One region of the Halalkalibacterium halodurans genome, then DNA from elsewhere that is predicted to be linked to it. Evidence: a T-box and tRNA genes for the amino acid it is inferred to sense, from the RefSeq annotation. Region 1 holds a T-box; the other holds one or more tRNA genes.
The links. The T-box of region 1 lies ahead of argS (arginine--tRNA ligase). A T-box ahead of a tRNA ligase gene usually reads a tRNA of that ligase, here a tRNA-Arg.
Positions count from the first base shown of each region.

Region 1 (7,131 bases):
GTAAAGTGAATCAATATATGGCGCTAGAAACGTTCGGGATCACCACTCCGAAAACGATTGTAGCTGTAGGAAAGAAAGAGCTACTTGATGCGGCAGCCTCCTTTGAAGGACAAGCCTTTATTACGAAGCATAATCGTGCAGGCAAGGGGCTTGGCGTCCAACTATTCCAACACATTTCAGCTTTAAAAGAGTATGTAGAAAGTGATGAATTTGAAGAGCCGGTCGATGGCATCACCCTTCTTCAGCAATACATTCAAGCAGCTGAACCTTACATTACACGCTGTGAATTTGTCGGCGGCGCATTTCTATATGCTGTTCGTGTCGATACATCGGAAGGATTTGAGCTATGCCCAGCCGATACGTGCTCAATCGAAAGCAAATTTTGCCCAGTAGGGGAAGAACCCACGTCCAAATTTCAAATTTGCAAAGATTTCCATGACCCAGTCATTGAAAAATATGAACAAGTGCTGAAAGCGAACGACATTCAGGTTGCCGGCATTGAATGCATCCGCGATAAAGACGGAACACTTTACACGTATGACATTAACACGAACACAAATTACAATTCGGAGGCAGAGCAACGGGTAGGACAGTACGGCATGTTAGAGGTTGCAAAGTATTTAAAGAGCCTTTTGTCATTGGAGTGAGCTCGTCGCCTATGTAGACAAATACACGTTGAGGTGGCTCTACTTGTGCCACCTCGTTGTCATTATAATTCTTCCGGTGTTTTCACCCCCAGGACAGCCATAGCATCTGCGATGACTTCGCCAGTCCTTTCAGCTAGAATAAGCCTTGCCTGCCTCACCGTTTCATCATCTGCGAGAATGACGTATTTGTGGTAGAATTGATTGAATTTTTTACTGACGGTAAGGACATAACGGGCGAGCTGATGCGGCTCTCTTGCCTCGGTCGCCTTAATGAGCACATTCGGATAGTGAATAAGCACTTTTAACAAACTCCACCCTTCATCGTTCGTCACATGCTGCCAGTCCATGTGACGGCTATCATTTAGCTTATCCCCTCTCCGAAGAATGCTCTGGATTCTCGCGTACGTATACTGAACGTAAGGACCTGTCTCCCCTTCAAAGCTCAACGCGTCCTCTAAGCGAAAGTTCACATCTAGCCGGCGATCTTGCTTTAAATCGCCGAAAATGACAGCACCAACACCTACTGCTTCTGCCACCTCGTGTAAATGTGGATGGTTTGGGTGCTTTTCCTTTATTTTTGCCTTCGCATGGGCGACAACGTCATTCAGTACATCTTCTAGCATCACCACCCGACCTCTTCGCGTTGACATCTTCTTCCCATCCAACCTGAGTAATCCGAACGAAATGTGCTCACACTGATCCGCCCATTTATAGCCCATTTTCTTTAGCACGTGGAACACTTGCTTGAAGTGAAGCGTCTGTTCCCCTCCGACGACGTACAACAATTTTTCCCCTTTTTGCACGTGATGACGATAGATCGCCGTCGCTAAATCCCTTGTCGCATAAATGGAGGTTCCGTCCGATTTCACGATCAAACATGGAGGCAAGTCAGCATCCTCTAATGGCACGACAAGAGCACCTTCACTGCACGTGAGCAGTCCTTTTTCTTGTAGTTCCTTGACGACAGGTGCCATTTGATCATTGTAAAAGCTTTCCCCTAGGACATAGTCAAATTCAACCCCTAACCTGTTATACATTCTGTCAAATTCGTTCAGGCTTTCCTTGACAAAATAAGTCCAAAGACGGTCCGCTTCTTCATCACCTTCTTCCAGCTTTTTAAACCACTCCCTTCCCTCGTCTTCCAGCGATTCGTCCTTTTCCGCCTCTTCATGAAAACGAACGTAGAGTTCCAAAAAGGAGGCGATTGGGTTTTGCTTGAGAGCAACATCCCCACCCCAACGTTGATAGGCCGCAATTTGTTTCCCAAACTGTGTTCCCCAATCCCCAAGATGATTCACACGGATCGGATCATAGCCTGTTTTTTTCAGAAGATGGTACAACGCATGTCCGATAATCGTTGAACGCAAGTGGCCAATGCCGAATGGTTTTGCGATATTAGGAGAAGACATATCGATGACGACACGTTTACCATCCCCGCTATTCGGCTGCCAATACTGATTGGATTTCATCTCCTGAAATAATTGCCCAGCCACCGTCTCGCGATGAAAAAAGAAATTCACATAGCCTCCTGTCGCTTTTGCCGTGACCTCTTTATGTTCTAAAAAGGCGGCCTCAAGTTCCGCGGCAATGAATGGAGGAGCTTTTCTTTTCGTCTTGGCTAAAGTGAAACATGGAAAAGCCAAATCCCCTAGCGTCTCTTGAGGAGGAATCTCAAGAAGACGCTCGACTTCGTCTTCCTTCAACGATAAAATGCGAGCCAGTTCTTCTGAAATCATCTGCGCTAACATCCTAACCAATCCTTTCTACAATAAAATAAAAAACCCGCCTCTTCTAAAAAGAGGCGAGCTTTTACCCGCGGTACCACTCTCGTTACTCATTTGTGAGTCACTTGATGCACATAACGGTGACAAACCGGACCTGTCTACTTTTATTCAACAGGCCATTTCATGGGTGCGTTTCCTTTCACCAGTCCAATCGGCTCCCACCATCCCGACTCGCTTTTATGACTTTCGGTAAAAGTACTCTCCCAATCTTTAACGTTCACGCGATTCAGTTATCGAGCATTTTAACAGAGCCCACGCCATCTGTCTAGTATGATCTCATCCTTATTTTTCCGTCCGCTTCTTGCCTGCTTCGGTTACGGCAAAGCTACGCGTCATTGTTTTGATAGTATCTACATGTTTGAACCGTAAAGCAGACCAATCATCGTCAATGGCTACTTGGCGCACAGGCTCAAAGCCCGCTTCGGCCAAAAGCTGTGCCACCGTCTCGCGACTGCAATTAGAGCCACGGTAGGTTTTCGATGATTTTTTCGGATAACAGAGCCAAAGAAGTCCGTTTTCCGCTAGCTTCGAGAAGATCTTCATCGTTGCTTCTTGAAGCGCTTCGTTTGTTGTGCCAAACACTTGGATGAGCGGATAAGCTTCTTCTTTCGCCTCTTTATGAACTTCTTGTGGAAAAGCTTGGATGACATCTTCATATTCTTTCGGTGCATTGAGAATCAAAACCGGTTGCTCTGTATCTTTCAACTGCAATTTTTTAATAACAGGATGAGTCAAATGATTGGCCTCCTTATGTTTGATCTATCGTTAGTCTCTCCCATGATTAAATGCTTAATTAGACGAGCTACTACTTGACGTGACGACCGCTGCTGATGTAATGGCTAATACAACGCTAGCATTGATGGCATCGACCATTTCTTTTACGGCTTTGGAGACTGGTACGTCTTTTGTCAAATGCTTTACTTGTTTTTTCACGACACGTGCTTCCTGTCGATCAAATACTTGTCGTAACAGATCACACGCATTTACGAGTGAAAGGAGGACAAGAGTCCGTTCTTGGGCCAGCTCTTTGTTTTCTTCGATTTCAGTTGGCTGCAATACGAGGACTCTCAGCTTTTCCTTCACTTGTTCTTCCATTTCTCCGTCAACCGCTGGGTACGTTCGCGTTTCAAATAAGCCGAGAATTTTTCGCTTTTCTTCCTTTAAAATCCCTTGCTCAATCAAGAGCGTTAATACATCTTGCCGCAACGTTTTTAAGTCGCGTTTTAATCTTTGTACCCAATACTTCGCATTCCGTTTACGAGGCGTTTTGTTTATGATGTGTAGTGCCTTATCGAAAATCGGTTGGCCGACCGGCTTTGGATCAACAACGACAATGTTTTTCCCTTGAAGCTCTACTTTCCCTAACAGCATAAGATCGGCAAGCACCGCACCTGCTAAACCGTATGGAAGCGCCGTACTCGCCTGATAGTGGACTTTACCTGTTTCATCATTTAATCCGATCAGTAATAATTTTTCAGCTAACGTTAGCATCATTTATTCCACCTTTATTCCGTTTAACAAACTATACGTTTTTCATCGTGAAACGGTTGCGAAAACCTGTTGGCACAACAGGTTGATTCTTTAGGACTACAACTTAAGACTTTGTTATTCGACAAATACTGAAAAGCGATACTCAATTCCTTTCAGTAATTTCTTTTTTATCTCCACGATTTTCCCATTCTTTTCGACTTTTTTCTCACATTTCCTTTTAATAATTAATTATTTTTATATAAAAAAAGTAGTTTTTTCTCATTTTTTCTACAATTAAAGGAGTTCTGCAAACATTTCTAGAATCGAAACAAAATGGCGAGCGAATGCTTGCACACTATCTTCCTATAAAGGAGTGACTTTTATTGATGATGCGAACGTTTCGAACTTTTGTTAGCTTCACCCTTATTTTACTTCTAACGCTAACAAGCTACATACCAGTGAGTCAAGCGAATGGCGAATCGCCATCTCTTGCGCCGATGGTCGGGGAGATTGATACTTCTTCCTCTGCATTAGAGACCGTCATAGTCGAAATTGAAGATCCATCGATTATTGAAGCCAAACACCAAGGACAAAAACAGTCAAAAAACGAGCTAAAACAAGCCCGTCAATCGGTAATTGAGCAAATCCAAGACTTGGTCCCGTCAAGCACGGTTACTCATGAGTATGACTTTCTATTTTCCGGATTTGCCCTTGAGCTCCCAGCTCATCAAATTCCTTCTATTTTAGGGGTTGATGGCGTTCATGCTGTCTATCCAAATATAGAATATGAGGTAGAGACTGACTTTGACGAAATTGTCATTGAAAAGGATGCCTACAGCCCTGAGATGTTAGACAGCGCTCCCTTCATCGGCGCCAATGATGCGTGGGAAGCTGGTTATACAGGTGAAGGCATTACCGTAGCCATTCTTGATACAGGTGTTGATTACACACATCCTGATTTAGTCCACGCTTTTGGTGATTACAAAGGTTGGGATTTTATCGACAACAACGATGATCCACAAGAAACATCACCAGGTGATCCGCGTGGTGCAGAAACGACACATGGCACACACGTTGCTGGAACTGTAGCCGCCAACGGTCTGATCAAAGGGGTTGCCCCTGATGCAAACCTACTAGCATATCGTGTGCTAGGACCGGGTGGGCGTGGATCAACCGCTGGGGTAATCGCCGGAATTGAGCGTGCTGTTCAAGATGGCGCAGATATTATGAATCTATCATTAGGAAATACATTAAATGATCCTGACTTCGCGACAAGCATTGCCCTCGATTGGGCGATGGCCGAAGGAGTTGTAGCGGTTACGTCGAACGGAAATAGTGGTCCGAACAACTGGACAGTAGGGTCTCCTGGTACGTCCCGCGACGCCATTTCTGTCGGTGCCACTCGCTTGCCTTATAATAAGTACAAAGCGAGTGTGTTTACATCAGATGGAATCGATTATCCGAGTGCGGATATTATGGGCTTCCCGTCAGATGAGGAACTACTTGAACTCGATGGCGAGGCGTATGAATATGCTTTTGCAGGCCTAGGCAAACCGGGTGATTTTGAAGGTGTGGACGTTGAAGGAAAAATTGCCTTAATCGTTCGCGGAGAAATACCATTTGTCGAAAAAGCAGAAAATGCAAAAGCAGCGGGCGCAGTGGGCGCGATTATTTATAACAACGTTGCAGGAGTTCAGCCAACTGTTCCTGGACTGGCGATCCCAACGATTATGCTATCAAATGAAGACGGATTAAAGATGAGAAACGAGCTTGAAAATGGTCAGAATACCGTGACGTTCTCCATCGAGTTTGATAAACTCGTCGGCGAAACTGTTGCCGATTTCTCCTCACGTGGACCTGTGATGCATACGTGGATGATTAAGCCTGACGTTTCTGCACCAGGGGTTGCGATTGTGAGTACGATTCCAACGCACCAGCCTGATGATCCGTACGGTTACGGCTCACGTCAAGGGACGAGCATGGCCTCTCCTCACGTAGCAGGTGCAGCAGCGCTTCTCCTTGAAGCTCACCCAAACTGGGGTGTTGACCACGTGAAAGCAGCACTTATGAATACAGCTGAAAACCTTGTAGACGAAAACGGCAACCGTTACCCGCACAACACACAGGGGGCCGGAAGCATCCGTATCGTTGATGCAATTGAAGCTGAAACCCTTGTCACACCTGGTAGCCATTCGTTTGGTACGTTCACGAAAGAACGCGGAAAACAAGTGGAACGGCAGCATTTCACGATTCATAACTTATCGAACAAACGAAAAACGTATCAATTCGACGTTCAATTCGCTGGAAACCCAGACGGGATTAAAGTGAAAACGAGTAAAAACCTTCGCGTACAACCAGGAAAAACACAGAAGATTAACTTTAATGTACAAGTCGACGCGCGGAAATTAGATCCTGGTTATTACGAAGGTACGATCATCGTATCTGATGGATCGCAAACAGTAGAGGTGCCAACGATCCTCTTTGTATCAGAGCCAGATTATCCTCGGGTTACAACGTTTGATTTAGACATTGATGAAAATGGTGTATTGTTTGGAAGCGCCTATTTGCCAAACGGTGCAGAGGAGTTTGGTCTTTGGATTTACACGCGCGATACGCTAGAGTACGTCACATCGGCTGCTGTCGTGCAGAACATCGGCAAAGGCTATCATGACGTCACATGGGATACGACGGAGCTTGCTCCCGGCCGCTATTATGTGTTTGCCTATGCGGAACGACTCGGGAAAACCGACTTTGTCCTAGGGGATGAAATCGTAGTAAAATAACCTGTAACGAAGAAAAAGAGCTTGGGCTTTACACCCCGAGCTCTTTTTTCGGTTGAAACATTTGTGAATATTTTTTCCCAAAAAGGGCAAGAACGATGATGCTGATTAACGCCTCAGGCAGCACGTATGAGATGTTGTACACAAATGAATAGAGGGCTACAGGCGTTCCTTCTGGAGCATACTCCCCAAACCAAACGATGCCTGACGTAAAATGACATAAAAACCGGAGAAATGAGGCAAATAACACACCGCCGATCATCGCCGCATAAAAACGTTTCCCTTCAAATGAACCTTTTACGGCAAAAAGGCTAGCCAAGCCGATCGTTAAAAATGGTAGCGGATAGTCGAGGACAAGTTGAACAGGATGGACGACGTAGCCGCCAATTAATTTGAGCAAGCCGACAATCAATCCCGTCACAATCCCCGCTTTCCAGCCACGCCGGAAGG
Region 1 covers NZ_CP040441.1:913,579-920,709, reverse strand. Annotated here, with positions in the region: gene FED51_RS04445 (ATP-grasp domain-containing protein) at 1-647, shown strand, start outside; gene argS (arginine--tRNA ligase) at 710-2,395, opposite strand; T-box leader at 2,442-2,651, opposite strand; gene FED51_RS04435 (DUF3052 family protein) at 2,714-3,166, opposite strand; gene FED51_RS04430 (GOLPH3/VPS74 family protein) at 3,221-3,925, opposite strand; gene FED51_RS04425 (S8 family serine peptidase) at 4,288-6,684, shown strand; gene thiT (energy-coupled thiamine transporter ThiT) at 6,713-7,131, opposite strand, start outside.

Region 2 (8,379 bases), 2.0 Mb from region 1:
CTTTGTTATGGATTCACTTCCCGATAGTCCCGGAGAGTTCCTTTAGCTAAATCGATTGACACAACGACTGACTTACGCTGACCTGATCCAAGCTCTGCTGTTATTTGTATGGTTGCTGTTGTATCCGTTGACGAACGGACCTGATACGCAACAACATCTTGACCAAATCGTAGCACTGCATTTTCCAAGCCACCGTTCTCCTCTGTTAAAAGTGTTTTCATTCCGACTTGAATGAGCGAATCTAATTGCATGACGTATTCCTGTTGCTGAACGATCCTTTTTTCCATTAACAAAGATTCACACCAATAGAGAGAAGCTGCAGCCAAAAGCATCAAGAGGCATAACATGAGCGGTAAGGCAAACCCGTTTTGATTATGAAGTTTTTTCACTTTTTAACACCTGCTAACTGCTCAAACGTTGGTAATGGTCGTTCCCCTACCCGTCCCGTCTGATCATAAATAGCACAGCGCCATATTTCAGCGGTTGACTCACAATAAAAATCAACAACGTGGTACAGTACAATGATTTGTCCTTGGCGATTAACCTGACGACGAATCCGCTCGTCCGTTATCAGTTCAAAACTAATGATATCACCTGACGGCTGGTACAAAAGGAGACGACGAGATGGTGAATCAAATTCGATCCGAACGGACTGACGTGCTTCTGCCGCTAGTTGGTTAAAAAAAACGATTGTCTCGTTCGTTGAGATGGTGGAGGATGAAGGAAGGGAAAGGAGGGGTAAAAACAGAGGAATGACTGTTAATAGTATCATGATCAAGGCTAACGTGAGTAACACTTCGATCAACGTGAATCCCTTACAATTTTGCAAGCCGACACGTCTCATACGCTTGCCCTTTCCGATTTACCCAATGGATGCATAATTGAACAGCCCCAAGCTCACTTTCCTTGAGATTAAACTGGTACACTGTTTCTCCAACGATCGTTTCTGTACGCAGTTCATGGATAGATAAATATTCATGGTAGGCATCCTCCAACAAAAATTGAGCAACCTTTACCCGTTTAACATCTGCTGACTCGTTCATAAACCAAACAAAAGCAGGGAATAAAGCAGCCGTCATAATCGATAAACAAACAAGGGCAACCAACACTTCTATAAGTGTATACCCTTTACAATCGTTCATATTTCACCTTTCCTTTACCAATCATAATCGTGTATCGATATTGACGATCCCCTGCGTATAAAGAGATAGAACCTGCAAAACGGGGATGGCCATTTGGAAGAAATTCAATCGGGCGATTTCCCCCTAATGTTCCTTCTTCAAAATACATCCCTTCCATTGGAAATGCTCGACTTAGATAGGAACGACTCGAGTCACTAACCAATGTGTATCGTTCATTGTGATGATCGATCTCAACCTTGATTCTCATTCCTTCGGTCATTGCTAGGTGCTGTGCGAACAAAAGATCTTCGTTAAATAGACGGGCAGCATGCTCAGATTGCTGATGCTTTGATTGGCTAGGTAGGAAAGCAAGTGGAAGGCTGATGAGAATGGAAAAGATGAAGAGCACGATGAGGGTTTCCATGAGGGTAAAACCGTTAGATCTACTCACTAATAGCCACGACTCCATTTCGAAGTGTTAGCTTTTTCCCATTGGGGCATTCAGTATGCTCTACATATCCTTCTCGTTTTAATGCATCCAAATTGGTAGGAAGTCGATCATGGTCAATTTCATAAGCGTGAACTTGTGTTTGTAATAACTTAACGGTGGCTTCACAACCTTTATCCCCAGCCACCTCATTGTTTTTCGTCATACTTGGAAGAGCTACAAGCAGCAAAATAGATATGATCATTAAGACGATCATCATTTCGACAAGCGTAAAACCAGCTTGGCGGTGGAACGGTTTTTTCATGTTTCAGCTCCTTTCGTTCATTTAATTAAGACAAAGGGAATAAAGTTGACAAGCTCGAGAGGGAAAGAGAAGATAAAAGAAGGAGTCAATAAAGAAGAATACCCTCCTTTCCATGTAGGGTCATCTTCTATTTCGACAATATGATACAGCTTTCCTTTTTTATTTTCGATTATTTTTACATGGATTCGCAAAAAAGGATGATAAACATGAAACGTTTTTTTATTGGCTGCATTCGATTGTATCAAAAATTCATCTCACCTCTAACGCCACCAACATGCCGTTTTTATCCTACATGTTCCCACTATGGAATTGAAGCGATTCAACGGTTTGGCGTATTGAAAGGTGGATGGCTAACAATTAAACGCATTTCTAAATGTCACCCTTTTCATCGGGGCGGAATTGATCCAGTACCTGAAAAAAAACAAGAAAAATAGCGTCCTTGTTATTAACAAACTTGGACGCCTTCTATTTTCAAAGCGGGTGATGGGAATCGAACCCACGACATCAGCTTGGAAGGCTGAGGTTTTACCACTAAACTACACCCGCATGTTATGTTGTTTTCTGATGATTGGTTTTTCATGCCTCTTCCTCTTCTCGCCAAGCTTGCGTCGCTTGATGCGTCAAGGCAACTCGCTACTTTCTCGGCAGATGTTTTGCTCGTGGCTGAGGCTTTACCACTAAACTACACCCGCATGTTATGTTGTTTTCTGATGATTGGTTTTTCATTTCAATGGCGCGCCCGAGAGGAGTCGAACCCCTAACCTTTTGATCCGTAGTCAAACGCTCTATCCAATTGAGCTACGGGCGCCTGGAGCGGAAGACGGGATTCGAACCCGCGACCCCCACCTTGGCAAGGTGGTGTTCTACCACTGAACTACTTCCGCCTATTGGCTGGGCTAGCTGGATTCGAACCAGCGCATCACGGAGTCAAAGTCCGTTGCCTTACCGCTTGGCTATAGCCCAATATCAAAAGCAAAATGGGGCGACTGATGGGAATCGAACCCACGAGTGCCGGAGCCACAATCCGGTGCGTTAACCACTTCGCCACAGTCGCCAAGACTATAAATGGTGGAGGGGGACGGATTCGAACCGCCGAACCCTGAGGGAGCGGATTTACAGTCCGCCGCGTTTAGCCACTTCGCTACCCCTCCATCTTTGGTTGCGGGGGACGGATTTGAACCGCCGACCTTCGGGTTATGAGCCCGACGAGCTACCAGACTGCTCCACCCCGCGTCGTTATAAAGTAAATGGATGTTGTTTTTTTCTAAAGAAGCAGGACCTCTCCTCTTCTCGTTTCCTCTCAGACGCTATCATGCGTCGAGGTTACTCGTTGCTTTCTCGGCAGAAGTTTCGCTCGTTGCTCCACCCCGCGTCGTTATAAAGTAAATGGATGTTGTTGTAAAGTGGCGGAGGAGGAGGGATTCGAACCCCCGCGCGGTTTAACCCGCCTGTCGGTTTTCAAGACCGATCCCTTCAGCCAGACTTGGGTACTCCTCCAACATCATGCAATTAAATGGTGGAGCCTAGCGGGATCGAACCGCTGACCTCCTGCGTGCAAAGCAGGCGCTCTCCCAGCTGAGCTAAGGCCCCATCATGTGTATCTCGTAGCGACGGTTTATAATATACCATACATTCACTAGAAAAATCAATAGTTATTCCAAAAAAATTTTATTGGCTCATTTTCTTTGAAATTCCTTGTTGTACAGTATACATTATTTTTAAAAGAAGGAAAAGGAGGCTCGTGATGAGCATACATGAATTTTCCGCACGACTTATTAACGGAGAAGAAAAGGCTCTTTCTGATTATAAGGATCAAGTTCTACTCATCGTCAATACGGCCAGCAAGTGTGGGCTCACCCCTCAATATGAAGAGCTACAAATCTTGTATGAAACGTATAAAGATCAAGGATTCACTGTGCTTGGATTTCCTAGTAATCAATTTATGAACCAAGAACCTGGTGACCATAACGAAATTGCTGCCTTTTGTGAACGGAATTATGGGGTGAGCTTCCCTATTTTTGAAAAAGTAAAGGTAAACGGAAAGGAAGCCCACCCTCTGTTTCAATATTTAACAAGTCAGCAAGGAGGCTTGTTTACTGAAAAGATTAAGTGGAATTTCACGAAATTTCTCATTGATCGTTCCGGCAATGTGGTAAAACGGTATGCACCAAGTACTTCTCCTATAAAAATAAAAGACGACATAGAAGAGCTCCTTTAACAAATCGGTCTGAACTTATTCAGGCCGCTTCGTTTATATAGCCCCGATCATTTGGAAAACTGGAAGCATCATCGCTAAAAACAGAACAAGAATGACCGCTCCAATCATACTAAAAACGATTGGTTGGATTGCGACAAGCCATTTTTTCACTCTCCGCTCAAACTCTTCTAGTTGATAGTCGCTAAAATATAAAAGATCCTTTGCTAAATTTCCTGTTTTTTCCCCGTTCTCCACAACAAATGGGAGTTCTTTTAAATAATGAGGACGGCGCCGTAAGCACTCATAAAGTCGTTCACCATTCTCCAGTTCTAACATCATTTCCTCGCCCTCACTTCGAAAGAACAAAAAGAAATCTTGTTCTTTACAGATTGAAAGCGCCTCCATGATGGAAAGTCCTCCTTTTAATAAACCACCTAGCGTTAAACAAAATAGACATGTGATCACTTCCTTCGTCCATTGTGACAAACCTGGTATTCGTAAAAGCACTGTTACTTTTTTCGTTGGGGGAAAACGGTGAAACGTAACAAAATAGGTCAATACAAGTAAAATCGCCACAACGAAAAAGGCAGTAAACAACCATGGAAGCTTTTCACTACAAGCGATTACAAGCTTCGTAATAACTGGCAATTCGATTTGTAGGGAACGGTATAACGTTTCATGGTGGGGAAGGACAAAATACATAAGGATAAACATCAGCAGCAGCGTTACGATGATTAATAAAAGTGGATAGCGCATCGCGCCTTCCCACTTTCGCTTCATCTCCTCCCTTTTCTTAAATAGCTCTCCAGATTTCCGAAACCCTTGGGCCAAATCCCCATTCCGTTCACTGACATACAATAGCAGCTGCACGTCTTGCGGAAGCTGCAAATGGTCAAGAGCTTTGTGCAACGGGTATCCTGATCGTAAATCCATTAGCATTGCGTTCATTTTCTTTTGTGCAGAGGAGGGAGCGTGAATTGCGAGAAATTGAACAGCTTCATAAAGGTGGTATCCTTGTTCAAGCAATTGACCAACGTGCATTAAGTAGCGCGCCTTCTTTTCCTTTGACCACTCTGCACCTTTAAAGGGCACGATTCTTTGCCTCCTTTTCTTCTATATAGCCTAGTGCAATGGCAAACCTACGTTCTTTTCCTAATCCGTCAAAAGAAGAATCGTTTGCTGTTAATGCTTCTTGTAATGCCTTTCCTTCGAGAATGTCAAAAATAGCGGCACGCTTTCGATTGTTGAGCCATGTGCAATAAGGGGAACAATCGCTCGAGAGACAAAGGGGACATTTTCGTGAGATCAGCTCTTGAGCAATGATCGCTACCACTACCTCTCGAAGGTCATGAAGCGCAACCCCCATCTCACATAACCTGGTGATTGTTCCCCTGGCATTGGCACTATGGATCGTTGCCAATACGAGGTGACCGGTTAGAGCGGCACGAACAGCATAAACGGCCGTTGTCTGATCGCGAATTTCCCCAATCATAATCACATCGGGATCATGGCGCAAGGCCGCTTTCAGACCGACTTCATAGGTTAACTGAGCCTTTTCATTCATTTCAAACTGTGTAAACGCGGGATTTAATTGTTCAATCGGATCTTCTATCGTGACAATGTGGAGGTTTTGCATGTGGAGTGCCTTCTGGAGCATGGCGTAGAGTGTTGTTGTCTTCCCTGAGCCTGTCGCTCCTGTTAGGAGAATGAGCCCTTGCGTTCGTGTCATCAAGGAAATGAGCTGTTGAGCTTGTCTTTTTATCAACGGAATTGACTCAAGGGCAAAAGGGGTTTGCTGAGGATGAAGTCGAATGGCCACCGCTTCGAAAAGGGGAGTGGGTAAAGTGGAAACGCGCAGAGAAACTGGAATCTTTTGTTCTAGTATAAGATCCATCGCCCCGCTTTGAGGCTTTCGCCGTTCGCCAATATCTAAACCTGCTGAAAATTTAAAGTGGCTGACGAGTCTTTCTGCCGTTTGAAGGGGAATCCTTTGAAACGGGGCGAGCCGACCGTTTAAACGAAACTGGATGATCCCGTCTTCTCGTGTTCCTGACAAATGAATGTCACTTGCCCCTTGACGTAATGCTTGAAGTAGGAGCTTTCGACTCTGGTTGTGAATGGTCGTCAAAGGTTCACCTCCTTCCATCTACATCTAAAGTTTTACATTCGACAAAAATTAGGACAATCCTTCATTTTTTTGAATAAAGCTGAACCAATTAGTCATACTAGAGTGTGTAACCCATTGGGCTATAGCCAAGCGGTAAGGCAACGGACTTTGACTCCGTGATGCGCTGGTTCGAATCCAGCTAGCCCAGTAAAAAAAACGACGATCGTTCAACGATCTGTCGTTTTTTTATTATGATCGATCTCCGGCCATCCTTCGCACAGCTACACGCTCTTTCAAAATGAGCAAAAAGTTCACTCCGAGCAATAACGCAATAAATGGTCCAAAAAAGAGCCGCCTATGCAAATACCATCCATAAATCATTAAAAACCCGGCTATTAACGTAAGCACCAAGCCTAGTCCAATCAAGGCTTTCATTCACTACCACCCTCCTTTTTCTTCATTTCCTAAAGCACTAGCATGTCACAAACACTAAAAAATTTGCTACGATAGTAAAGATGAACTTTTAAGATAAGAGGAGGTCACTATGCGTATTGCTTTACATAACGGACAGCACGTCGATCTCGCACATTGTGACCGACAAGATTGGCAAAAGCTATATATGGCTAGTGTTGGACAAGAAATAAAATGTATGCACTGCGGAAAACCCGTTAGGTTACGTTTAACCATTCAGCATGAGCCTACCTTTGTTCACCGTCACCCGTCCGAGCTCTGTCTGCAAAAAGAAGTGGACTACATAGAACAAAAGCAACAGGTCAAGAGCAATCACACATCTTCGCCAACTGGAACATTCGTTGGGAGCTTTCGCTTACCGAAGCAACAAAAAATTTCAAACGGTTCAACTGAAATGATAAAAAAGTGGAAGGAACCTGAACGAATGACATCCTTCCCTCCTTTTATCCCGAATGAGGTGAACACAAACCAATCTCGCTCCCCTTTTGACGAACGCTTGAAGGAACAAGGAATTTTCTTAAATGACGACCAATGGCAGGCCATTACAACAACAGAAGGTCCTTTGCTTATTATAGCTGGTGCAGGAAGTGGGAAAACACGCGTTCTCACGACAAGGGCCGCCTATATGATTTCTGAACAACAAATCGATCCGTTGAGTATGCTGCTAGTCACTTTTACACAAAAAGCTGCTCGCGAAATGCAAGAACGGATGTCAACCTATTTTACTCTCCCTACCAATCGTTTAAAGCGGTTAGCTATCGGTACATTCCATAGTATTTTTTATCGAATCGCTGCCCATGCAACTCCTGAGAAGTGGCGAATGGATAAATTATTAAAATGGGATTGGCAACGAATGCAACTTTTAAGAGAGCATGGTCAGAAAAAGGGGTTGGATGAGAAAGAATTTGCTTACGACCAAGCGTTAACACAGATTAGTTGGTGGAAAAACCATATGCTCCATCCAGGTGACATCCAACCAAAGTCAACTTGGGAAGAAAACTGCTTATACCTCTATGAAGGATACGAGCATTCACGTATTAGCCAGCAATGGTTTGATTTTGATGATATGCTCATCGGCGCATATGAAACCCTTACACAAAACCACGAGCTATTAGCGCGGTACCAGGAGCGATTTCGTTATCTGTTTGTCGATGAGTATCAAGACATCAATAAAGTTCAGTATGAGCTCATCCGACTGTTAACACAAAAAGAGAAGAATATTTGCGTCGTTGGAGATGATGATCAGTCCATTTACTCGTTTAGAGGGAGTGACCCTTCTTATATTCAAGCGTTTGAACGAGACTATGAGCACGCAAAACAAATCGTCCTTAAAGACAATTACCGCTCCTCCCATCCAATTGTCATGTGTGCGCAAAATGTGATCCATCATAACAAACAGCGGATTGCGAAGTCGGTGCGTGCGCAATACGATTCAGAAAAGGCGCCTTTGCTTTTTTACCCTTATGATGAAGAGGAAGAAGCGACGATGATTTTAAGCGATATTCAGGAGAAGATTGCCTCTGGCACCTCACCTTCAGCATTTGCCATTTTATATCGTACAAATGTTAGTGTACGTGCGATGTTTGAACGGTTGGTCGCTTCGAATGTCCCATTCCGAATGGAGCAGGAAGGAGAATCATTCTACCAACGCTCCACCGTCCGGAAAGTGCTAGCCTATCTACGTTTAAGTGTGAATCAAGATGATCCGAAGGCGATGGAGGAATTGTTACC
Region 2 covers NZ_CP040441.1:2,957,318-2,965,696, forward strand. Annotated here, with positions in the region: gene comGG (competence type IV pilus minor pilin ComGG) at 6-389, opposite strand; gene FED51_RS14335 (competence type IV pilus minor pilin ComGF) at 386-796, opposite strand; gene FED51_RS14340 (type II secretion system protein) at 816-1,142, opposite strand; gene comGD (competence type IV pilus minor pilin ComGD) at 1,129-1,572, opposite strand; gene comGC (competence type IV pilus major pilin ComGC) at 1,565-1,873, opposite strand; gene yidD (membrane protein insertion efficiency factor YidD) at 2,080-2,307, shown strand; tRNA gene FED51_RS14360 (tRNA-Gly) at 2,349-2,419, opposite strand; tRNA gene FED51_RS14365 (tRNA-Arg) at 2,605-2,681, opposite strand; tRNA gene FED51_RS14370 (tRNA-Gly) at 2,683-2,757, opposite strand; tRNA gene FED51_RS14375 (tRNA-Gln) at 2,762-2,836, opposite strand; tRNA gene FED51_RS14380 (tRNA-His) at 2,852-2,927, opposite strand; tRNA gene FED51_RS14385 (tRNA-Tyr) at 2,940-3,024, opposite strand; tRNA gene FED51_RS14390 (tRNA-Met) at 3,030-3,106, opposite strand; tRNA gene FED51_RS14395 (tRNA-Ser) at 3,278-3,370, opposite strand; tRNA gene FED51_RS14400 (tRNA-Ala) at 3,388-3,463, opposite strand; gene FED51_RS14405 (glutathione peroxidase) at 3,618-4,091, shown strand; gene comGB (competence type IV pilus assembly protein ComGB) at 4,125-5,162, opposite strand; gene comGA (competence type IV pilus ATPase ComGA) at 5,152-6,198, opposite strand; tRNA gene FED51_RS14420 (tRNA-Gln) at 6,314-6,385, shown strand; gene FED51_RS14425 (hypothetical protein) at 6,427-6,612, opposite strand; gene FED51_RS14430 (ATP-dependent helicase) at 6,722-8,379, shown strand, end outside.
Region 2: it encodes a tRNA-Arg, which carries the amino acid that the T-box ahead of argS (arginine--tRNA ligase) is inferred to sense. The anticodon was not compared.